Regions from separate parts of the Rhodococcus sp. NPDC003322 genome, predicted to be linked through region 3. Evidence: riboswitches for the same ligand, from Rfam matches in the RefSeq annotation. Region 3 holds a riboswitch; each other region holds the start of a gene.
The links. Region 3 has a riboswitch for cobalamin ahead of cobN (cobaltochelatase subunit CobN). Riboswitches for the same ligand answer to the same signal wherever they lie in the genome.
Positions count from the first base shown of each region.

Region 1 (5,864 bases), on a different contig from region 3:
GGAAGCACCAGCCGGTGCACGGGGTCGATGCCGAGCACCTCCATCGCGTCGATCTCCTCGCGGATCGCCCGCGATCCCAGGTCGGCGGTGATCGCCGTCGCGGCGGCACCCGCGACCACGAGAACCGTGACCAGCGGACCGATCTGGGTGATCGTGCCGAGCCCGGCGCCGGCGCCGGACAGGTCGCTCGCCCCGATCTCGGTGAGCAACGAGTTCAGGGTGAACACCACCAGCACCGTGAACGGGATCGACATCACGATCGTCGGCAGCAGCGCCACCCGGATCACGGCCCAGCACTGGTCGAGGAATTCGCGCCACTGGAACGGTGTGCGCCACAGGGCCGCCGCCGTGTCCACGGTCAGCGCGTAGAACTCGCCGAGCGCGGAGACAGCGGCCGCTCCGGGACGGGTGGTCACGCGCACCTCATGTGACCACCCGGTACCGCAGCATCATTTCGTGGTCCTCGTGATCGAGGATGTGGCAGTGCCACATGTAGCCCTGCAGATCACCGCCCGCGGGGTGGGAGGCGTGGTCCGCGTGCTCGGTGGTGGCGTTCTCGGTGTCGGCCACGGGATCGCCGTGCCCGGTTCCGTGATCGATCCCGTTGTGGATCGGCGTCCAGGACCCCTGCATCGTCGGCGCAGGCGCCGACGGTGCAGGGAAGGAGGCGTCCGGGTCGAAGCCCAGCTCGTCGGCCGTCGGGAAACGCACCAGGATCCGGGTGACGGTCCCGCGGTCGACCCGCACCGTGTCCTTCCATCCCGCCTCCCACGGCGCGGGTGGCAGCATCGGTCCCGCGAGGTACGGCTCCGGGTCGGGTGTCCAGCGGATTCCCAACGGCGGCTGGAGATTCGTCGCCTGCAGTTCCACGGTGCGCAGCGGCGCGCGGCCGAGGATGCGGAACATCACCAGGTGCAGGTGGATCGGGTGGGGGTCGTCGGTGACGTTGACGATGTTCCACTGCTCAACCGTGCCTGCGCGGGGCATCTCGATGTCGGGATCTGTGTAGCGAAGGTTGTTCAATGCCATATACGCCGGAGGAATCCGCAAGGCGTACGGCTGGCTGACCGAGACGTTCCGGATCACGGACGGTGTCGGCAGCGGTGGCAGCGGATCGGGTGTGCGTCCTCCCGCCCGCAGCGTGGCCGGGACGGGTCCGCGGAACCCGCGCTCCGAACCGACGGTGAAGCGGCAGAACAGCGGCATCGCGACCTCGCCGAGCATCGCCGCCTGGAATGGGGGTGCCTCGTCGTTGCAGAGGTGCACCGAACCGCCCGCGTCGAAATCGGAGAAGTCGACCAGCAGGTCGTAGCGCTCGCCCGGCGACATGCGGATCGACGTCGTGGGGACCGGTGCGTCGAGCAGACCGCCGTCGTTGCCGATGACCCAGAACCGCATGTGGTTGTCGAAATGCAGGTTCCACACGCTGTACGACGAGCCGTTGATCGCCCGAAACCGGTACAGCCCGCGCGCCACCGGAATGTCCGGCCACACCGCCCCGTTCACCAGGCCGAGATCTCCGACGGCACCGCCCTCCCACGAACCGGAGGGGACGACGGGCGTCGACCGCAGGCTCAGGCCGCCGTCGGCACGGAGAATCCGCTCCTGCAGGATCAGCGGCATCTCGAACTCGCCGGCGGGTAGGCCCAGGGGATTGTCGGCGGTTCCGGTGTCGAAGCGGTCGCGCAGGAAATAGGTGCCGGCGAGACCGGCGTACACGTTGGCGCGGGTGATGCCCATGGCGTGATCGTGATACCAGAGGTGCGCGGCCTCTTGGTGATTCGGAAACCGGTGCGTCAGCGTGGTGCCCGGATGGATCAGTTGCTCGGCGTGGCCGTCGCTGTCGGGTGGCGTCTCGCCGCCGTGCAGGTGCAGCACGATCGGCGGGGACGACCGGTAGCTGTGCGAGACGCCGTGCAGGCTGAGGTCGAGGTCCGCGGCGAGCGGATGGCCCTGAATCTCGTTGGTCACCTCCATCACGACGGGTTGGTCGACGTGCGCCTCGATCGTCGGGCCGAGGTACGAGACGGCGGTGTCGTCGACCCGGTAGGCGAGTGTCGAGGCCGGGCCGTGGTCGGGGTGGAACCGATGGGAGGCGTTGACCGCGGCGACTCGGAGCCTCGAACCGGACACCGTCGGCAATGGTTCGAGGCCGGCACGGAACGGTGTCGTCGGCGGTGAATGGAAAAGCAGGGGGCTCGTGAACCCGCCGGCCTGGGCGCTCCCCGTCGCGACCGGACGTGCCACGCCGAGCCCGAACGCGACCCCGCCGACTCCGAGTGCGCGCAACACACTTCGGCGTCCAATTGCCCGTCCCTGCACGGTGACACCCCTTGTCGAGACTCTCGGTTCCCTCGGACCGAGGACCATACCGCACTGTATGGTATGGACCGGGGTTTGTGTGGAGATTCGCCGCACACGTGCGCGGTGTGCCGGGATTGCCCACCGAACGGTTCGTGAACGGGCCGCGGGCGCCGTAGCTTGGAATGGCAGTGCGGCATTCGAAGAGAGGCGAGATGGTGGCGAAACAGGGCGTGGCGGGTGCGAAGAAGCCGGCCCGCGCCGCCGGTGGCAAGGCCAGGCTGTCCGTCGACGACTGGATCGAGGCAGCCCTCGACCTACTGGTCCGGGAAGGCGTCGCCGGGGTGAAGATCACCCGGCTGTGCGAGGAGCTCGGCGTCACCAAGGGCAGCTTCTACTGGCACTTCACCGACATCGACCACCTGATGAAGGCGGTGGCCGACCGGTGGTGCGAGATCCAGAACGAGACACTGCAGGCGCTCAAGGAGACGACGTCGATCCCCGGCGACCAACGACTCGAGGCGATGGCCGCGCAATTGACCTCGCAGCGCGGCTGGGCGGTCGAAGTCGCGGTCCGGGACTGGGCGCGCAGCGACGCACAGGTCGCCGATTCCGTTGCCCGACTGGACAACCAGGTGTTCGCCGTCGTCCAGAGCGCTCTCCTCGACCTGGGATTCGACGCGGAGGAGGCCCGGCTGCGCAGTGGGGTGCTGGTCTACGCGGGTGTCGGATTCCTGCACGCGCGCGACCACCTGCCCGAGCCGACGGTGGACGAGCTGCGGCGCATCTTCGCGCTCCTCACCGCCCGAGACTGACGACCTCGACCGGCTGAGGGGCCTGTCGCAACCCGATCGCGCCCGGCTATTGTCGTCGGTGCAGTCGGTTCGCCGCGTCCCGGTCATGAGGAGCCCCTAAGCACGGAGCGCGGCGTCGAATCCCGGTCGAGCACGCTCGGTCGGGGTGAGAGGGAACCCGGTGAGAATCCGGGACTGTCCCGCAGCGGTATGCAGGAACGACCGCCGTCATCAGCACTGGGCATCCCGCCCGGGAAGCGACGGCCAGTAGGTCGGGTCGAGTACGACCCGGTGCCCGCGAGTCCGAAGACCTGCCCTCTGCGCCGGGCACGCCGTGCCCGGCGGTTCGCCGCCTCGTGGATCGGGCGGGTGGGCCTGCATGCGGCACAGTGCCGTCCCCGTCGTGGGCGGTATCGGCTGCTGCCCGACCTCGGGCGGCAGGTGGGCTTCGTCAGGTGTACCCGTCTCTCGGCGGCGGCCACACCTACGCACGCCATGGAGCACTTTCGTGACCGCAACACCTGACGATCAGCCTCGTTTCACCGCGACGGTGCTGGGATCGCCGCGGATCGGGCCGCGCCGCGAACTCAAACGCGCAGTCGAGTCCTACTGGGCCGGACGAATCGACCGCGCCGCACTGGACGACGTGGCCCGGACGCTGCGCGCCCAGACGTGGGCGCAGCTGCAGGACGCCGGGTTGGACTCGGTTCCGGTGGGTACGTTCTCCTACTACGACCAGGTCCTGGACACCGCCGCGATGCTCGGTGCCCTGCCCGCTCGGGTACAGGGGATCTCGGACCCGCTCGACCGCTACTTCGCCGCGGCCCGCGGCACCGCGGACGTCGCGCCGCTCGAGATGACCAAGTGGTTCGACACCAACTACCACTATCTGGTCCCCGAAATCGGGCCCGGGACGACCTTCGCGCTGGACCCGGGCAAGGTGCTCGGCGAGCTGGAAGAGGCCCTGGCGCAGGGTGTCCCGGCGCGGCCCGTCGTCATCGGACCCGTCACCTTCCTGCTGCTGTCGAAGGGTGTCGACGGTGCCGACGAGCTGCTCGGCCGGATCGACGAGCTGGTTCCGCTGTACCAGGACCTGCTGGGGCAGCTGTCCCGGGCGGGCGCGACCTGGGTGCAGATCGACGAACCTGCCCTCGTCACCGACCGCACCGATGCCGAGATCGAGACGGCCCGCCGGGTCTACGAGCAGCTGTCCGCGTCCGCGGAGCGACCGGCGATCCTCGTCGCCTCCTACTTCGGGGACCTCGGTCCGGCGCTACCCGCGCTGGCGAGCACCGCCGTCGAGGCGATCGCCGTCGACCTCGTCGCGGGCAACCCCGACGCCGGCGCGTGGTCGGTGCCCGCGCTGGCGGACAAGCTGGTGGTCGCCGGCATCGTCGACGGGCGCAACGTCTGGCGCACCGACCTCGACCGCGCCCTGGCCTCCCTCGGTGCACTCCTCGGGTCGGCCGGCGCGCTTGCGGTGTCGACCTCGTGCTCGCTGCTGCACGTGCCATACGGACTCGACGCGGAATCGAACCTCGACGAGGCCCTGCGCTCGTGGCTGGCGTTCGGAACGGAGAAGATCTCGGAGGTCGCGACCCTCGCGACCTCCCTGGCCCAGGGCCGCGACGCGGTGGCCGCGGCGTTCGAGGCGTCCGAGGCCGCTGTCGCATCGCGGACGAGCGACCCGCGTCTGCGCAACGACGAGATCCGGCGCCGGCTCGACGAGATCGCCGGCGAGGCCGGTCGTGCATCTGCCCCTCAACGTCGGGAACTGCAGTCGCAGCGGCTGGGTCTGCCGCTGCTGCCGACCACCACGATCGGCTCGTACCCGCAGACCTCGCGTATCCGGGTCGCTCGTGCGGAGCTGCGCTCGGGCACGATCGACCAGGCCGAGTACGTTGCGCGGATGCGCGCCGAGATCGCGGACGTCATTGCGCTGCAGGAGAAGCTGGGCCTGGACGTGCTGGTGCACGGCGAGTCGGAGCGCAACGACATGGTGCAGTACTTCGCCGAGCAGCTCGACGGTTTCGCGGCCACCGAGTTCGGGTGGGTGCAGTCCTACGGCTCCCGATGCGTGCGTCCGCCGATCCTCTTCGGTGACATCTCCCGCCCGCGTCCGATGACCGTCGACTGGACCGGATACGCGCAGTCGCTCACCGACAAACGGGTCAAGGGCATGCTCACCGGTCCGGTCACGATCCTCGCGTGGTCGTTCGTTCGGGACGACCAGCCGCTGGCGGACAGTGCGCGTCAGATCGCGCTCGCCATCCGCGACGAGGCGGTCGATCTCGAAGCGGCCGGGGCGGTGATCGTACAGATCGACGAGCCCGCGCTGCGGGAGCTCCTGCCTCTGCGGATCGCCGACCAGCGTGCGTACCTGGACTGGTCGGTGGGGGCATTCCGGCTGGCGAGCTCGGGAGTGGCCGATCACACCCAGATACACACCCATCTGTGCTACTCGGAGTTCGGTGAGGTCATCGACGCGATCGCGGGCCTGGATGCGGACGTCACCTCGATCGAGGCGGCCCGCTCGCACATGGAGGTGCTCGGCGACCTCAACGCGGTCGGGTTCGACCTGGGCGTCGGTCCCGGTGTCTACGACATCCACTCGCCGCGGGTCCCGTCCGCCGACGAGATCGCGGAATCCCTGCGCGAGGCGCTGAAATCCGTTCCGGCCGAGCGTCTGTGGGTCAATCCGGACTGCGGCCTCAAGACCCGCGGGCCCGTGGAGGTGGAGGCGTCGCTGCGCAACATGGTCGAGGCGAC
Region 1 covers NZ_JBSFSC010000001.1:764,439-770,302, reverse strand. Annotated here, with positions in the region: gene ACWDUM_RS03540 (MlaE family ABC transporter permease) at 1-416, opposite strand, end outside; gene ACWDUM_RS03535 (multicopper oxidase family protein) at 424-2,370, opposite strand; gene ACWDUM_RS03530 (TetR/AcrR family transcriptional regulator) at 2,517-3,116, shown strand; cobalamin riboswitch at 3,237-3,409, shown strand; gene metE (5-methyltetrahydropteroyltriglutamate--homocysteine S-methyltransferase) at 3,604-5,864, shown strand, end outside.
Region 1: another riboswitch for cobalamin. It lies ahead of metE (5-methyltetrahydropteroyltriglutamate--homocysteine S-methyltransferase); the one in region 3 lies ahead of cobN (cobaltochelatase subunit CobN).

Region 2 (5,864 bases), on a different contig from region 3:
GTCCGGGCGTCGTGACCGGCCGCACTTGCGCAGGTCGAGTGCGTAGAAGTCGTAGCCGCGGTCGTGAAAGTGCTCGGCGACGTGCGTCTGGAAGAAGTAGTCGGTGAATCCGTGCAGGTAGAGCACGGCGCGACGGCGTGGGGTCGCGCCCGCCGGGCGGTACCGGACCAGCGTCGCGACCACCTCGCCCTCGCCGTCGGGGTCGTTGCCGAGGGGCAGGGTCGTCTGTTCGTAGCCGTCACCGAGGAGGTCCGGCACCCAGGTAGTCACAAATCACAATCGTAATGGTCGTTCGTGACCGGCCGGGGGCGCACAATTGAGGCGAGGTAAACCCTGCTCATACGCGCAGGTAACCTATGCGCGGGCAGTCGGCGCGACTGCCGCTGCCAATGGACAAGGAAGTCGATTCTCCAGTGTCAGACAACACCGCGGTACAGACCAAGACCGATGTAGTTCTCGTGGGTGCGGGCATCATGAGTGCCACGCTCGGAGCGCTCCTACGGCAGCTGCAGCCGGACTGGTCGATCAGCGTGTTCGAGCGACTCGACGCCGCCGCTGCCGAGAGCAGCGACCCGTGGAACAACGCCGGCACCGGACACTCGGCGCTGTGCGAGCTCAACTACACGCCTGCGAACAAGGACGGCTCGGTGGACATCACCAAGGCCGTCAACGTCAACGAGCAGTTCCAGGTCTCGCGCCAGTTCTGGTCGTACGCGATCGAGGCCGGCATCCTGACCGAGCCCAAGGAGTTCATCAACCCGATCCCGCACGTGAGCTTCGTGCACGGGGCGGAGAACGTGAAGTACCTGCGGGCTCGCTACGACGCCCTCGCCGGCCACCCGCTGTTCGCGGGCATGGAGTACACCGAGCGCCCGGACGAGTTCACCAAGCGGCTGCCGCTGATGGCCAATGGTCGTGACTTCTCCGACCCCGTTGCCCTGAACTGGACCGAGGGTGGCACCGACGTCGACTTCGGCGCCCTCACCAAGCAGCTCCTCGGCAACATCGGCGCGACCGGCGGCAGCGTGTACTTCGGTCACGACGTGCGAAACATCACCAAGCAGTCCGACGGCAGCTGGACGCTCAAGGTGGTCAACCAGCGGACCGGCGACAAGAAGACCGTGAACGCGAAGTTCGTGTTCGTCGGCGCCGGCGGCGGAGCGCTGCACCTGCTGCAGAAGTCCGGCATCGCCGAGGCCAAGGGCTTCGGTGGCTTCCCGGTCTCCGGCGAGTTCCTGCGCTGCACCAACCCCGAGCTCATCGACCAGCACAACGCCAAGGTCTACGGCAAGGCCGCCGTCGGTGCGCCGCCGATGTCGGTCCCGCACCTCGACACCCGTGTCATCGGTGGCAAGAAGGGCCTGCTGTTCGGCCCGTACGCAGGCTGGTCCCCGAAGTTCCTCAAGAACGGCAAGGTCACCGACCTGCCCGGCTCGATCAAGCCGAACAACCTGATGTCGATGCTCGGCGTCGGCGTCACCGAGCTTGGCCTGACCAAGTACCTCATCGGTGAGCTGCTGCAGTCGGCCGACGACCGCATCGAGACCCTTCGCGAGTTCGTGCCGCGCGCGACCGGCGGCGACTGGGAACTGATCACCGCGGGCCAGCGCGTGCAGGTGATCCGCAAGAAGGGCAACGGCGGCGTGCTCGAGTTCGGCACCGCGGTCATCAACGCCGCCGACGGCACCATCGCGGGCCTGCTCGGTGCCTCGCCCGGTGCGTCGACCGCGGTCCCCGCGATGCTCGACGTCCTGCAGCGCTGCTTCGGTGACCGCTGGACAGCGTGGGAGCCGCAGCTCAAGCAGATGGTTCCGTCACTGGGCCTGAAGCTGTCGGACAACGAGTCCCTGTTCCGCGAGGTGTGGGACTGGAGCAACAAGGCTCTCGAGCTGGAGGCGTCCGCCGAGGTCGCCGCAGCCGCCTCGGCCTGATCCGTCGGATCCCCAACCGGCCGTCACCTGCCCGTCCGGGCCAGGTGGCGGCCGGTGTCGTCTCACCGGATAGAGTCGGCACCGAACATCGATGTTCTCCGCCGCGGGGAAGTCCTGTGTGAATCAGGCACGGTCCCGCCACTGTGACGGACGCAGGCCCATGAGCGCGTCCGAAGTCAGATCGCCGCGGCGGCGGAACCTTTCGTCCGACCCCCGGCGTGGAGACCGGGGAGTGAGGGGAGTGTCGCCGTGGCGCAACATGATTCGGCCGCCGTGCCGCAACAGGGTTCGGCTGCCGAGCCGGGCTTCCCGTTCAGTGCGATCGTCGGCCAGGACCAGCTGCGTCTGGCGTTGACCCTGTGCGCGGTGCATCCCGGCATCGGTGGCGTGCTGGTCCGCGGCGAGAAGGGCACCGCCAAGTCCACGGTGGTCCGCGCCCTCGCCGCACTGCTGCCCCCGACGTCCTCCGGCACCCCGGCCCGCCTGGTGGAGCTTCCGGTCGGTGCGACGGAGGACCGCGTCGTCGGGTCCCTCGACCTGGAGAAGGTGCTGCGCGACGGCGAGCGGGCGTTCCAGCCCGGGTTGCTGGCCGCCGCGCACGACGGCGTGCTCTACGTCGACGAGGTCAACCTCCTCCACGACCACCTCGTCGACGTGCTGCTCGACGCCGCCGCGATGGGCCGTGTCCATGTCGAACGCGACGGCGTCTCGCACTCCCATCCGGCGAAGTTCGTGCTGGTCGGCACCATGAACCCGGAGGAAGGGGAGCTGCGCCCGCAGCTGCTGGACCGGTTCGGTCTGGCCGTGGACGTCGCCGCCTCCCGCGACGTCGACGTCCGCATGCAGGTGATCCGTCGCCGACTCGACTTCGAGGCCGACCCGGCCGGGTTCGCCGCCCGGTACGCCGCCGCCGACGCAGACACCGCCGGCCGGATCGCCGCCGCACGCGGCGCGCTGGCCGAGGTCGCACTGCCCGACACCGAACTGCGCCGCATCGCGGCCCTGTGCGCGTCCTTCGACGTGGACGGTATGCGCGCCGACCTGGTCCTGGCGCGCACCGCCACCGCGCACGCCGCCTGGCGCGGCGCGACCGAGGTCGCCGAGCAGGATGTGCGGGTCGCCGCCGAACTCACGCTGCCGCACCGTCGTCGCCGCGACCCGTTCGACGAACCGGGCCTGGACCCACAGCAGCTCGACGATGCGATGCGTGACGCCGACGAGCAGGCCCGGCAGCAGCCCGATCCCGAACCCGACCCGGACCCGGACGGTCCCGGCGGCGGCGCCCCGCAGCCCGAGTCCGACGGCGGTGACCCCGCCCCGTCCGACCCGTCGCAGGCCGATGCCCCGGCCCCGCCCGGCCCCGGCACGGCCGGCGAACGCCCGGTGGGGGCGCCGTCCGCGCAGTTCCGGACTCGGCTTCTCACCGTCCCCGGAGTCGGCGAGGGCGCCCCCGGCCGGCGTTCGCGGTCGCGGTCACCGCGCGGTCGCACCGTGCGCGCCACCACCGAACCCGGGCGGGGCCTGCACCTGGTCGGCACCCTGTTCGCCGCAGCCGAGCACCAGGTGGCCCGTGGCCGCCGGGACGGCCGGATGCTGTTGGCGCCCGGCGACATCCGCGGTGCGCTCAAGGAGGGACGCGAGGGCAACCTGATCGTGTTCGTCGTCGACGCGTCCGGTTCGATGGCCGCGCGGGACCGGCTGTCCGCGGTCACCGGTGCGGTGGTGTCGCTGCTGCGCGACGCCTACCAGCGGCGGGACAAGGTCGCGGTGATCACGGTCCGCGGCGCGACCGCGGAACTCGTGCTGCCGCCGACCTCCTCGGTCGACGTCGCGGTGCGCCGCCTGCGCGCGCTGCGGACGGGTGGGAGAACCCCACTCGCGCAGGGCTTCCTGAAAGCCCGTGAGGTGGTGTTGCGGGAGCGGGTGCGTGACCCGCAGCGCCGCGCGATGGTCGTCGCGCTGACCGACGGCCGCGCCACCGGCGGCGCCGATCCGGTTCGGCGGGCGAAGGTCGCGGCCGGGTTGCTCGCGGACGTGTCGGTGGCCGCGGTGGTCGTCGACTGCGAATCCGGGATGGTGCGCCTCGGGCTGGCCGCGGAACTCGCGACGGCGTTGCGCGGCGCCTGCATCCGGCTCGCCGAACTGTCCGCGGAACAGGTCGCCGGCGTCGTCCGTGCCGCCGCCTGATCCCGCCCCCACCCGTGCAGCCGCCTGATCCCGCCACCCACCCGGGCCGCCGCATGACCCGACTTCGCTTCCAGTAGAGGAGATTCCGTATGCCAAAGGGTGTCCCCGAGAACATTCCCGACGACGGCCTGACCACTCGGCAGCGCCGCAACGCCCCGGTCCTGGCCGTGCACACCGGCCCCGGTAAGGGCAAGTCCACCGCCGCGTTCGGGATGGCGCTGCGCGCCTGGAATCAGGGTTTCGACGTCGCCGTGTTCCAGTTCGTCAAGTCCGCGAAGTGGAAGGTCGGAGAGGAGGCCGCGTTCCGTGCCCTCGGTGACCTGCACGAGAGCACCGGCGTCGGCGGGCCTGTGCAGTGGAACAAGATGGGTGACGGCTGGTCGTGGACCCGCAAGAAGGGTGACGACGAGGATCATGCCCGCGTGGCGCTGGACGGCTGGCGAGAGGTGGCGCGCCGAATCGCGGCCGAGGAACACAAGTTCTACGTCCTCGACGAGTTCACCTACCCGCTCAAGTGGGGCTGGATCGACGTGGACGAGGTGGTCGACGTACTGGTCAACCGGCCCGGCGCCCAGCACGTCGTCATCACGGGCCGGGACGCGCCGCAGGCACTGATCGACGCCGCCGACCTGGTCACCGAGATGACGAAGGTCAAGCACCCGATGGACGCCGGCCGCAAGGGGCAGCGGGGCATCGAGTGGTGACGGAGCCGAGCGAAGCGACGAGGAATGCGACGGAGCCGAGCGAAGCGACGAGGAATGTGACGGAGCCGGTTGCGCCTGCCGTCGTCATCGCCGCGCCGGCGTCGGGCAGCGGAAAGACCACCATCGCAACGGGTTTGATCGGCGCTCTGAGGGCGGTGGGGGATCGGGTGGCGCCGTTCAAGGTGGGCCCGGACTACATCGACCCCGGCTACCACGGTCTCGCCGCAGGCCGGGTCGGACGCAACCTGGACCCGGTACTCGTCGGTGCCGATCGGATCGGGCCGCTCTACCGCCACGGCAGCGCGGGCTGCGACATCGCCGTCGTCGAGGGCGTGATGGGCCTGTTCGACGGCAAGATCGCCGACCCGGCCCCGGAAGGTGCCGCTGAGGGGTCCACCGCGCAGGTCGCCGGCCTGCTCGGAGCGCCGGTGGTCCTCGTGGTCGACGCCCGCGGGCACAGCCAGTCCCTGGCCGCGGTGCTGCACGGGTTCGCCACGTTCGACCGCGCGGTGCGGATCGGCGGGGTGATCCTGAACCGGGTCGGCAGCCCCCGGCACGAGCAGGTGCTGCGGCAGGCGTGCGAGAGGGTCGGTGTCCCGGTCCTCGGCGTGGTGCCGCGGCTCGCCGAGCTGGCGGTGCCGTCCCGTCACCTGGGGCTGGTCACCGCCGTCGAGCACGGCGGCGCCGCGACCGCCGCGGTGGACGCGATGACCGCGCTGATCGCCCGGCACGTCGACCTGGAGGGCGTGCGGGCGTTGGCGTCGGCGACGGTGACCGCTCCGGCCTGGGACCCGGAAGCGGAGGTCGGGTCGCCCGTCGCGGGCGGACCGGTGGTCGCGGTCGCCGGTGGCGCCGCATTCACGTTCGGGTACGCCGAACACCGCGAACTGCTGGAGGCGGCCGGTGCCCGGGTGCAGCTGTTCGATCCGGCCCGCGACGCGTTGCCTGCCGGGACGTCGGCGCTGGTGCTGCCCGGCGGATTCCCGGAGGAACACGCGGCCGCGCTCGCGGCGAACACCGCGCTGCTGACCGCGGTGCGGGA
Region 2 covers NZ_JBSFSC010000003.1:447,171-453,034, forward strand. Annotated here, with positions in the region: gene ACWDUM_RS14310 (alpha/beta hydrolase) at 1-270, opposite strand, end outside; gene mqo (malate dehydrogenase (quinone)) at 390-1,931, shown strand; adenosylcobalamin (AdoCbl) riboswitch at 2,011-2,172, shown strand; gene ACWDUM_RS14320 (VWA domain-containing protein) at 2,181-4,118, shown strand; gene cobO (cob(I)yrinic acid a,c-diamide adenosyltransferase) at 4,208-4,822, shown strand; gene ACWDUM_RS14330 (cobyrinate a,c-diamide synthase) at 4,879-5,864, shown strand, end outside.
Region 2: another riboswitch for cobalamin. It lies ahead of ACWDUM_RS14320 (VWA domain-containing protein); the one in region 3 lies ahead of cobN (cobaltochelatase subunit CobN).

Region 3 (5,864 bases):
TCGATCCGCAGCTCCTCGACAAGCACAAGCAGCAGCGGCTCGACAAGGAACGCGAGGGATACGAGACCCGATACCGATCTGCCCCCTAGCCGACGGCCACCCGCCACCCACGATGACAAGGAGTCACTCGGAGATGCCCATCGCCACCCTCAACGGAATCCGACTCAACTACACCGTCACAGGCACCGGTCCACTGGTTGTGCTGGTCATGGGGAGCGGCAGCCCGGGCCGCGTCTGGAACACATACCAGGTCCCAGCCCTGGTGAAGGCCGGATTCCGGGTCGTCACCTTCGACAACCGCGGGATCGCTCCCTCGGACGAGGGCACGGACAACATGAGCATCGACGATCTGGCAGCCGATACGGCCGCACTGATCGAACACCTCGGCGGGGCGCCTGCACATGTCGTCGGGGTCTCGATGGGAGCGCGCGTGGTCCAGGAACTTGCGATCGCGCGTCCGGACCTGGTTGCGAAGGCTGTCATGCTCGCCGCCACCGGGAGACCGCATCCGGTCGAGACCACCCTCAATCTGGGGCGGCAGGCCCTTCACGACCAGGGAGTGGAACTGCCACCGAAGTATGCCGCAGCAGTGAACGCACTCTTGCACCTGTCGCCGCGGACACTCTGCGACCCCGACAAGGCGCAGGAGTGGCTGGACATCTTCGAATTCTCCGCCGCACCGCGAACCACGGCGGGCGTGCGCGCCCAGCTCGGCATGGACCGATCACGCAATCGGCTCGGCGATTGCGCCAGTATCACCGCGCCCACCCTGGTCATCGGCTTCGCCGACGATCGCATGACGCCGCCCGCCCATGGCCGCGAGGTTGCCGACGCCATTCCCGGCGGCCGCTACGAAGAGATCGCCGACTGCGGCCACTACGGATACCTCGAGAGGCCCGACGAGATCAACCAGCGACTCGTGGACTTCCTGACAGGTGTCGGGCCATCGACAGCCGGATGAAAGCATCGCTCACCGGAGGCCGGTCGGTGTGCAAGAGGTCCGCGGCACCCAATCGGCATTCAGCAGGCAACGGCGCGGGGGCGCGGCTGGTTCCGGTGTCGGTCGTGTTGTGGCGCCCGTCACCGCGGTCTAGCTTCGAGTGGGGACGTCCTGACGTCGATCCGGGAGGAAGTGTCCTGTGACGCAATCCGAGCATCACCCTCACACCGATCACGACCACGAGCACGGGCCCGGCTGCGGGCACGTCGCGGTGCCGCACGGCGACCATGTCGACTACGTCCACGACGGACACCTGCACCGCGTGCACGCCGGCCACGTCGACGAGTGCGAGACCGCGGAGCACTCTGTGCACGGCAGCCACGAACACCACCACGGCGAGGGCTGCGGCCACGTCGCGGTACCGCACGGCGACCACGTGGACTACATCCACGACGGCCACCGGCACGCCGAGCACGGCGATCACTACGACGAACACTGACGCCGCGTCGGCGGCGCGGGTACCGGTCAGCCGGGGTAGCGCCGCGGCGTGAACACCTTCCGCTCACCGCCGGAGTCGACGATCGTCGTCTGCGAAGAGCCGACGATCAGCAGCGTGCGCATGTCCACCTCGGACGGCTCGAGGTCGCCGAGCGGAACGATCCGCACGCTCTCCTCCGGCCCGGCGACGTCGCGGCCGACGATCACCGGGGTATCGGGGGAGCGGTGTTCGAGCAACAGGTCCTTCATCGCCGCGACCTGCCAGGTCCGGGACTTCGACGCCGGGTTGTAGACGGCCATCGCCATGTCCGCGGCGGCGACCGCGGAGATCCGCCGCGCCACCACGTCCCACGGCTTGAGCCGATCGGAGAGGGAGATCATCGCGTAGTCGTGGCCGAGTGGGGCGCCGACGCGGCTGGCGACGGCGTTCGCGGCGGTCATGCCGGGCAGGACCCGCACGGGCACGTCGCGCCACTGCTCGTCGGCGGCCATCTCGATCACGGCGGCCGCCATCGCGAACACGCCGGGATCGCCCGACGACACCACGGCGACGCGAGCCCCGCGCTTGGCGAGATCCAAAGCCATTGCGGCGCGCTCGGATTCGACCTTGTTGTCGCTGGAGTGCCGGTTCTGTCCGGGCCGCACCGGTACCCGGTTCACATAGGTGGTGTAGCCGACGACATCGGTCGCCAGAGCAAGCTCGTCGCGCACCTCGGGGGTCGTCCACGCGTCGTCGCCGGGCCCCAGCCCGACGACCGTGACACACCCCGTCGCTCCGCTCGCCCCGGTCACGCTGCCGGCTTCCGAGTCACGCTGCGCCGCAGGATTGTTCGACGGGCTGGGCACGATGGCGATGGAGAAGTACGGCACCTGCGACTCGTCGACGTCGGCGGCGCGCAGGACCCGCTGCTTGTCGGTGCTGGCGCGTTCGACGTACGAGGCCTCGCCGAGGCGGCCGGAGTCCGCCAGCGCCTGCCGCACAGCGGGGAAGGTGCGGCCGAGCTTCAGGATCGCGGCCGAGTCGGTTTCCCGCAGCCGCCTCGTGAGCTCCTCGGCGGGCAGCGTCCCGGGCAGCACGGTGAGCACCTCGTCCCGTTCGACCAGCGGCACCCCGAGCGCCGCGGATGCCGCGCTGATGGAGGTGACGCCGGGGATCACCTCGGCGTCGAAGCGGTCGCACAGTCGCTTGTGCATGTGCATGTAGGAGCTGTAGAAAAGCGGATCCCCGGCGGCGAGCAGGGCGACCGTCCGGCCCGCAGCGAGATGCGCGGCGAGGGTCTCCGACGCCTCCGCGTAGAAGTCGTCGATCGCGCCCTGGTAGCCGCCGGGATGGTCGACGGTCTCGGTGGTCACCGGGTAGACCAGGTGCTCCTCGAGCTGTCCCTCGTGCATGTACGGGGCGGCGACGGCGCGGGAGATGCTGCGGCCGTGACGGGCGCTGTGGAACGCGATGACGTCGGCCTCGCCGATGATCCGCGCGGCCTTGACGGTGACCAGTTCCGGGTCGCCGGGGCCGAGACCGATGCCGAAGAGTTTGCCCGCCATCACTCGACCTCGCTGGCGATCGCGTTCAGTGCGGCGGCGGTGATCGCGCTGCCGCCACGGCGTCCCCGCACCACGATGTACTCGATGTCGCCGGCGCGGAGGATCAGGTCCTCCTTGGACTCGGCGGCACCGATGAATCCGACCGGGCAGCCGATGATCGCCGCCGGCTTCGGTGCGCCCTGGTCGATCATGTCGAGCAGGTGGAACAGCGCGGTGGGGGCGTTGCCGATCGCGACGACCGCACCTTCCAGCTTGGGCCCCCACAATTCCAGCGCCGCCGCCGAGCGGGTGTTGCCGAGACGGTCGGCGATCACCGGCACCCGCGGATCGCCGAGCATGCACACGACATCGTTCCTGGCGGGCAGGCGCTTTCGCGTCACCCCCGACGACACCATCGTCGCGTCACAGAAGATCGACGCCCCGTTGCGGAGGGCGGCGCGGGCCGCGGACACCACGCCGGGCGTGAACGCGACGTCGTCGACGAGGTCGACCTGACCGCAGGCATGGATCATCCGCACGACGGCCTGTGAGACGTCCGCGGGGAACCGGGTGAGGTCGGCCTCGGCCCGGATCGTGGCAAAGGACTGACGGTAGATCTCGGCTCCGTCGCGGATGTAGTCGGTCATGGCTCCCCACGATATGGGGCGATCCACGCTCAGCGTGCGGGTGGGTCCACCCGGTAGCCGTCGCCGGTGGCGACGACGTCGGTCACCTCGCCACGCGGCCGGCCGCACCGCCGCTCACACCCGGACCAGTGCTGGCGGCCCTCCGCGGGAAGTCGACCGGACCGGACGGCGTCGGTCGCATCGCCCCGCACGTCCGCGAGGGACTTCGCGCAGCCGGGCAGGCCCGTGCAGGCGCTGACCTGCAGCCACGGCGAGTTCGCGTCGAAGATCAGGCCCATCGGGGCGAGGACGCGGACGACCTGTTCGGCCACGCCCTCGTCGAGGTCGTGCAGCAGGATCGACCGCCACGAGGTGACCGTGATCGGTGCCTCCACGGCGACCAGGAAGTCCGCCAGCCGCGCAGGCAGCACCCCGAACCGCACACCGGCGGCGAGGGTGACCCCGCCGTCGGGCTGATCGAGCCAGCCGATCGGACCCGCGGACTCGGGTCCGGTCAAGGCGATCGGCTCGGCGGTCGCCCCGAGGCCCAGCCGATCGAGCAGCCGCCGCGGTCCGGCGTCGATCTCGTGCAGACGCCACCGCGTGCCGCGGATCTCGTGCAGCGCCCGCGCCGCGTCCAGCAGCATCGCGACCCCGTCGTCGGCGGGCAGCCGCACCCCGTGGTCGGCGCCGGCGAGCACCAGCGCCACCTGGTCCGGGGAAACCGCATGGAGCCCGAGGTCGGCGCTCAGCGCGGAGACGTCGCCGCGGCCGTCGTCGAGGGTGAAGAGCACCCGGCCCGGCAGGTCCGCGAGGCGCGGGTCCCCGCACAGCCCGGCGTCCAGCGCCCGCACCCAGCCGCGGACGTCGACGAGTCCGCCGATCCGCCCGGACAACGGGGTGGCGAGGATGTTCCGCACCCGTTCGTGGGTAGGCGACGGCAGCAACCCCGACTCACGGAGCCGGCCGGCGAACGCGTCGGGGTCGGCGACCGCGCGGAGCTGGATGTTGCCGCGGGAGGTGAGTTCGAGCTCCCCGTTGCCGAGGTCGCGGGACGCGTCCGCGAGGACCTGCAACTGAGCTGCGGTGATCGCGCCGCCGGGCAGCCGCACCCGGGACAGGGCGCCGTCGGCGGCCTCGTGCACCTGAAGGGCCCCCGGACAGGCGTCGGGACGGGACCGGGCAGGTGCGGATTCGGTATCGGACATCACCCACCAGCCTACGGGGGCCGTGCCGGTAGCATCAGCGGCGATTGCGGCAGCTCGTGAGGAAACCGGTGCAAATCCGGTGCGGTCGCGCCACTGTGACCCGGGTGTTCCCGGGGAGTCAGACCCTCCGACGCTGCCCACCGAACCGAGTGGGGCGCGAAACCCCGAGGAGGCCAGCCCTGTGATCCTGTTGCTGTCGACGTCCGACACCGACCTGCTCAGTGCGCGAGCCAGTGGCGCCGACTACCGGTGGGCGAACCCCGCCCGGCTGCTCGTCGACGACGTGCCCGGGCTGATCGACGGCGTCGACCTGGTGATCGTCCGCATCCTCGGCGGCCGCCGGGCCTGGGAGGAGGGCCTGGACGCGGTCCTCGCCGCCGGGAAGCCCACCGTCGTGCTCGGCGGCGAACTCGCACCGGACGCGGAACTGATGGAACTGTCCACGGTGCCTGCCGGGGTGGCGGCGCAGGCGCACACCTATCTCGCCGAGGGCGGCGCGGCGAACCTGGCGCACCTGCACGGGTTCCTCTCGGACACGGTGCTGCTGACCGGCGTCGGGTTCGAGGCCCCGGCGCACACCCCGACATGGGGACACCTCGACCGTCCCGGGTTCCCTGATGTCACATCGGGTCACCTGACGACCCCCAATGTGACATCACGGAACCCGACCGTGGCGGTGCTCTACTACCGCGCGCAGCATCTCGCCGGGAACACCGCCTACGTCGAGGCGCTCTGCCGCGCGATCGAGGACCGCGGCGCCCGGGCCCTGCCGATCTTCTGTGCCTCGCTGCGCACCGCGGAACCGGAACTGCTCGACGTCCTGGGCACCGTCGACGCGATGGTCGTGACGGTGCTCGCGGCCGGCGGCAGCAGGCCTGCGGGCGCGTCGGCGGGGGAGGACGACGAGTCGTGGGACGTCAGCGCGCTCGCCGCGCTGGACGTGCCTATCCTGCAGGGCCTGTGCCTGACCGGCAGCCGGGAGGCGTGGGAGTCGAACGACGACGGCCTGTCCCCGATGGATGTCGCGACGCAGGTCGCGGTGCCGGAGTTCGACGGCCGGATCATCAC
Region 3 covers NZ_JBSFSC010000005.1:288,017-293,880, forward strand. Annotated here, with positions in the region: gene ACWDUM_RS20685 (DUF5313 family protein) at 1-89, shown strand, start outside; gene ACWDUM_RS20690 (alpha/beta fold hydrolase) at 134-961, shown strand; gene ACWDUM_RS20695 (hypothetical protein) at 1,140-1,439, shown strand; gene cobJ (precorrin-3B C(17)-methyltransferase) at 1,466-2,983, opposite strand; gene ACWDUM_RS20705 (precorrin-8X methylmutase) at 2,983-3,609, opposite strand; gene cobG (precorrin-3B synthase) at 3,639-4,796, opposite strand; cobalamin riboswitch at 4,806-4,942, shown strand; gene cobN (cobaltochelatase subunit CobN) at 4,978-5,864, shown strand, end outside.

Region 4 (5,864 bases), on a different contig from region 3:
CACTTCGCAGGCGACCGCGGTGAGGACCTGATGGCCGCGCTGTTTCGCGCCCACTTCGAACAGGGTCGAGTCGTCGACGACCGCGACGAGCTGGTCGCGATCGCCGCGGAGGCCGGGCTCGACGCCGACGCCGTCCGCTCTGCCCTCGATTCCGACGCCGAGGTCGACCGCGTGCGTGAGGATCTCGCGCAGGCCCGCGCGCTCGGTGTCTCCGGGGTTCCGTTCTTCGTCGCCAACCGGGCGATCGGTGTCTCCGGCGCCCAGCCCGTCGAGGTCTTCACCCAGCTGCTGGAGAAGGCCTACGCCGACGCGAGTCCGATCGTCACCCTCGCCGGTGCCGCCGACGCGGACGGCGCCTGCACCGACGGCTCCTGCGCCGTCTGAGGCGCGCCGGACCCCACCAACGGCTGAAGGGCACCTTCGTTCGGACAATGCGAACGAAGGTGCCCTTCAGGCAGGTGGGGACGGGTCAGCGCGTGCCGGCGAGCGCGGGCTGCATACGGGTCGCGCGCTCGGTGAGGAACGCGAACCCGAGTCCGAGGGCCAGCCACAGCGTCGCCTGGATGGCGAGCGACGAGATGCGGAATTCCCACAGGAGTGTCGCGGGGAAGTCCTCGCCGACCTCGTTGATGCCGGGCATCACGACGTAGCCGACGGCGACGACCGCGAGGAATGCCAGCACCGGGGCCGCGACCTGGATGGACAGGTAGCCGGTGGACGCCACCAGGCGTGCGACGTAGACGGCCACGGCCACCGCGAACAGACCCAGGACGACCGACGCGAGCCACAGCCAGGTGCGCTGGTTGATGGTGTCCGGGTCGCCGACCGCGGGCGGGTTCGCCGGGTACTTGAAGAACGGCACCGCCTCGATCGCGAGCCAGCCCGCACCGGCCAGTGCCAATGCCAGCACCGGGCCGGACAGCGTGGTGACTCGGCGTGCGTAGTGGGCGACGACCGCGAATATCGCGCCCAGAGCCAGACCGGCGAGCGTGGTCGCGAGGAACAGCCCGGCCCGCTGGCCGTCGCGGCTGACCAGGGCGTCGTCGCCGTGGGAATGGCCCGCCGTTGCACTGGCCTCGGCGTCGCCGTGGTCGTGTGCCGCCGTGGTGTCGTGCGCGTGCTCCTCGGCCGGGGCGGAGGCGGCTTCCTCGATCGCGATGGCCGCGTCGACGTGCGGTTCGCCGATCACGAACGCGACGGCACCGGCCAACAGGCCTGCGACGAGGCCGGCCAGCAGGCCGCGGACGAGGAGTTTCGTGAAAGTGTCGGTCAGTGGCACGGCAGTCCCAGCAGGTGTCGACCGTCATGCATGAGTTCGTGCATGTACATGCCGGTGCGCGAGACCGCGCCCTGGTCGAAACCGACCAGGTACAGGGTCAGCATCGCGAGCAGGACCACGCCCGCGATGATCAGGGCAACACCGACCGACTCGGTCGACCTGCTGGGGGTGTGAACAACAGCCATCGTTCCTCCTTGGGATTACGCGTCCCTCAAAGCACAGGCGATGACGACGGTGTCTGGCTGTCGAGGAAGCCCTCGATTACAGTGGCGCGACCGCTCCGGACTCGTACCGGATTCCCGTCGGGCATCGCAATTACTCGCGCACTGTCGCACCGACCTGCCTCCGGTGTCAATCGGGACACGGCGCCGCCGCCCGATCCCTCGGTGGCCCGGACGGTGTCCGGGCCGCCCGTCGGGGAGGCTCAGGAGGGCACCTTGTCGAGGAATCCGAGCACGTGCACGAGCCGTCCCGCCTCGTCGTGCTCGACGACGTCGAAGCCCTCGATCAGGTCCTCGGCGCCGGTGGGCCCGAGCTGCCAGCCGAACCGGGCCTGCTCGTGGTGGCCGTCCACCGGGCCGCGGAGCCGGAAGCGCATCCCGGGGAACCGCCCCTGGACCGCGCCGATCGTCGCGTCGATCTCCGCGTGACCGCACGCCGCGACCGTCGGGTCGACGTAGCGACCGTCCGGCGCCCACAGTTCCTCGATCGAGGTGCGGCGCGCGCCGGGGTCGGTTTCGTTCCAGACCGCGATGTACCTGGCGGCGAGGGTGTCGAAGTCGCTCATGGGAGCCTCTTTCGATCGGTTGTGCCGGCCCGGGTGGCCGACTGACGAGACCACTGTGCGGCCGGTGCGGCCGGTCGTCGATTACCCGGGAGGTAATGGATCCGCCTCCCCGGTCGCACCTAGGCTCGGGCGATGACCACACTCGTGGGACGGGATCGGCCGGTCGGTGATCTGCTACGTCACTGGCGTGAACACCGACGGATGAGTCAGCTGGAACTGGCCGGCCGTGCGGAGGTGTCGGCCCGGCATGTCAGTTTCCTCGAGACGGGGCGTTCGCGCCCGACCCGGGCGATGCTGTTGAGGCTCAGTGAACAGCTGGACATTCCACTGCGGGAACGTAATTCGCTCTTCCTTGCGGCGGGCTTCGCGCCCGCCTACCCGGAGCATGCACTCGGTGACGTCCCGATGGCCTCGGTGGCGCGGGCGATCGGGCAGATCCTGCACGCACATCTGCCTTCCCCGGCGGTGGTCGTGGATCGGCACTGGCACCTGGTGGACGGCAACGACGCGGTCGCGCTGCTGGTCGACGGCTGCTCTGCGGACCTGCTCGAGCCCCCGGTGAACGTGCTGCGCCTGAGTCTGCACCCGGAGGGCATGGCCCCGAGGATCGTGAACCTCGGCCAGTGGCGAGCCCACGTGCTGCGCCGCCTCGAGCACCAGATTGCCGCGACCGGCGACCCGGTGCTCGGTGGTCTCGCCACCGAGCTCGCGGGCTATCCGTGTGCCGATCCCGCGGTCGAACCGGAGCCGGGTGCGCTGGTGGTGCCGATCCGAATCCGTACGGCGGCAGGCGAACTGGCACTCCTGAGCGCAACGACGGTGTTCGGGACGCCGCTCGACGTCACCGTGGCGGAGCTGGCGATCGAGACGTTTCACGCCGCCGACGAACGCACGGCCGAGGCGCTGCGTCGGTTCGCGGGTTGACGGCGCGCCGGCCGCCGCGAAAGCGCGCGGCCGGCGCTGCCGGAAGGGGGTGGGTCAGGCCTGCTTCGCCGCGACGTCGAGGACGACCTCGAACTCGAGCAGCGAGGCGCCGGTCGCGACCGGCTTCTTGGCCTCGCCGGCGTGCGCGGCGCGGGCGTCGCCGTCACGCCATGCGGCGAAGGCGTCCTCGGACTCCCACTGGGTCACGACGAAGTAGCGGGTCTCACCGCCCGTCGGACGCAGCAGCTGGAAGCCGAGGAACCCCGGCGAGTTCTCCACAGTGCCCGCGCGCTGTGCGAACCGCTTCTCCAGCTCCGGACCGGCGCCCTCGGGCACCTCGATTGCGTTGATCTTCACGACTGCCATGGCCGCGAGGGTACTCCCGCCGGGCCCGGTGCCGGCCGGTTCAGCCCGCGGCGGCGGTGTCGGGTTCGCCGAGATGGTCGGTCAGTACCGCCAGCTGGATCTTGCTGGCGTCGGCGTGCACCTCGCGTCCGGCGTCGGTGACGTCGACGAAGACGCCTCGACGGTCGGATTCGCACAGCGATCGCGACACCAGGCCGGCCTTCTCGAGCCGGGCGACGCTGCGGGAGAGGGCGCTCGGGCTGAGGTACATGTCGGCGGCCAGTTCCTGCATCCGTGGATGCGTACAGGTCACCGACACCAGGCGGTCCAGCGTCTCGAAGTCGCTCATGCTCAGCCCGTGTGCGCTCTGCATCTGCCGGTCGAGCTCGCATGCGATGCCGTTGTACCGGCTGAGCAGGGCGCGCCAACTGTCGCGCAGCTCCGCTTCTGTCGTCATGGCCGCATCCTAGTTCGGCCCCCGGATGGGTGCAAGCAAAATAAATGCAAAGGAAATTTATGCTTGTGCATTGATTGCGCGTGCATCTAATCTTGCCGACGTGACTGTCACCGGAACCACCTCGAACCTGACAACGCCGGATTCCCCAGCCCCCGAACAGGGTTGGACCGGCCGCCTCTGGGGGATCCTCGCGGTGCTCTGCGTCGTGATGTTCCTCGACGGCCTCGACGTCTCCATGGTCGGCGTCGCGCTCCCGTCCATCGGTGCCGAACTCGGCCTCGACACCACCTCGCTGCAATGGATCATCAACGGCTACGTGCTCGGTTTCGGTGGCCTGCTGCTGCTCGGTGGGCGCACCGCCGACCTGCTCGGCCGCCGCCGCGTCTTTCTCGTGGCACTGTCCGTCTTCGCGGTCGCGTCGCTGATCGGAGGCGTCGTCGACAACGGAACCCTGCTCATCGTGACGCGTTTCGTGAAGGGCCTCGCCGCGGCGTTCACCGCTCCGACCGCGATGTCGATCCTGACCACGACGTTCCGGGAGGGTTCCGCCCGCAACCGGGCGCTGTCGATCTTCTCGGTCTTCGGCGCGAGTGGCTACTCGTCCGGACTGATCCTCGGCGGTCTGCTCACCAGCGCGGGCTGGCGGTGGACGTTCCTGATGCCGGTGCCGTTCGCGGTCGCCGCGCTCGCGGCGGCGTGGGTGCTGATCCCGAAGGACCGTCCGGCCGACAGCGGAGGGCACGACCTCGTCGGCGCGGTCACCCTCGTCACGGGAATGCTGCTCACCGTCTACACCGTGGTGTCCGCACCGTCCCGCGGATGGGCGGATCCGCTCACCCTCGGATCGTTCGTACTCGCTGCGGCCCTGCTGATCTCGTTCTTCGTGATCGAGAACCGGGTGCCGCACCCGCTGGTGCGGCTGAGCATCCTGCGGGTGGGGACCATCGTGCGGGCCAACCTTGCCGTCGTCGCGCTGTTCGGCTCCTACCTGAGCTTCCAGTTCATGATGACGATCTTCCTGCAGTCTGTATTGGGCTGGTCGCCGTTGAAGATGGCGCTGGCGCTGCTGCCGACCGGGTTGATCGTCGCGGTGACATCGCCGTTCGTCGGTCGGCCGATCGACCGGTTCGGAACCTCCCCGGTGATCCTGGCCGCGCTCACCTCGCTCAGCCTGGGCTACCTGTGGTTCCTGTTCGTCGGCAGTGATCAGCCGACGTACGCGGTGGCGATCCTGCCCGCCGCGATCCTCCTCGGCATCGGGTTCGCACTCGGTTTCACCTCGATCATGGCGCAGGCCACCGCCGGTGTGGACGACGCGGAGCAGGGCTTGGCCTCGGGGTTGGTGCAAACCTCCGCCCAGGTCGGCGCCGCGCTCGTGTTGGCACTGACCACCGCGTTGGTCACCGCCGGATCGCATGCCGGGGGATCGGCCGACGCCGGTTTCGACCAGTTCCGGCCCGGTCTCGTCCTGGTGACCGGTGTGGCGCTGGTCGGTCTGGCGATCACCGTCGCACCGTCGATCCGGCGCCGCAGATACACCGCGGTCCCCACGCCCTGGCAGGACTGATCGGAGGTTGTTCACCGATGTGGCGCGGCACCGGGCTAGCCTCGGTGCCGTGCTGCATGACGAGGGTGGGACCGGCCGGCCGATTCTGTTGCTCCACGGGCTGATGGGCAGCGCCCGAACCTGGCGTCGACACGTGCCATGGCTGCGCGATCACGGCCACGTGTACACGTTCGACGCGGCTGGGCACGGCCGCCCGGCGCCGACGGAACTGACCACCGAGGCGTTCGTCGCCGACCTTGCGGCCGCGCTGGACCCGATCGACGAGCCGATGGCCGTGATCGGTCACTCGATGGGCGGACTGCACGGCTGGTGTTTCGCCGCCGCCCACCCCGGCAGGGTGCGGGCACTGGTCGTCGAGGACATGGCGCCCGATTTCCGGGGGCGAACCGCAGCGGAGTGGGCGGCGATGATCGGGTCCTGGCCGACCCCGTTCCGCGACGAGCAGCACATGGTCGAGTTCTTCGGACCCGTTGCCGCGCAGTACTTCATGGACTCGTTCGACCGC
Region 4 covers NZ_JBSFSC010000001.1:1,223,274-1,229,137, reverse strand. Annotated here, with positions in the region: gene ACWDUM_RS05810 (DsbA family oxidoreductase) at 1-384, shown strand, start outside; gene ACWDUM_RS05805 (CbtA family protein) at 470-1,279, opposite strand; gene ACWDUM_RS05800 (CbtB domain-containing protein) at 1,270-1,464, opposite strand; cobalamin riboswitch at 1,492-1,629, opposite strand; gene ACWDUM_RS05795 (nuclear transport factor 2 family protein) at 1,704-2,066, opposite strand; gene ACWDUM_RS05790 (helix-turn-helix domain-containing protein) at 2,199-2,990, shown strand; gene ACWDUM_RS05785 (antibiotic biosynthesis monooxygenase family protein) at 3,045-3,356, opposite strand; gene ACWDUM_RS05780 (MarR family winged helix-turn-helix transcriptional regulator) at 3,397-3,792, opposite strand; gene ACWDUM_RS05775 (MFS transporter) at 3,893-5,359, shown strand; gene ACWDUM_RS05770 (alpha/beta fold hydrolase) at 5,409-5,864, shown strand, end outside.
Region 4: another riboswitch for cobalamin. It lies ahead of ACWDUM_RS05800 (CbtB domain-containing protein); the one in region 3 lies ahead of cobN (cobaltochelatase subunit CobN).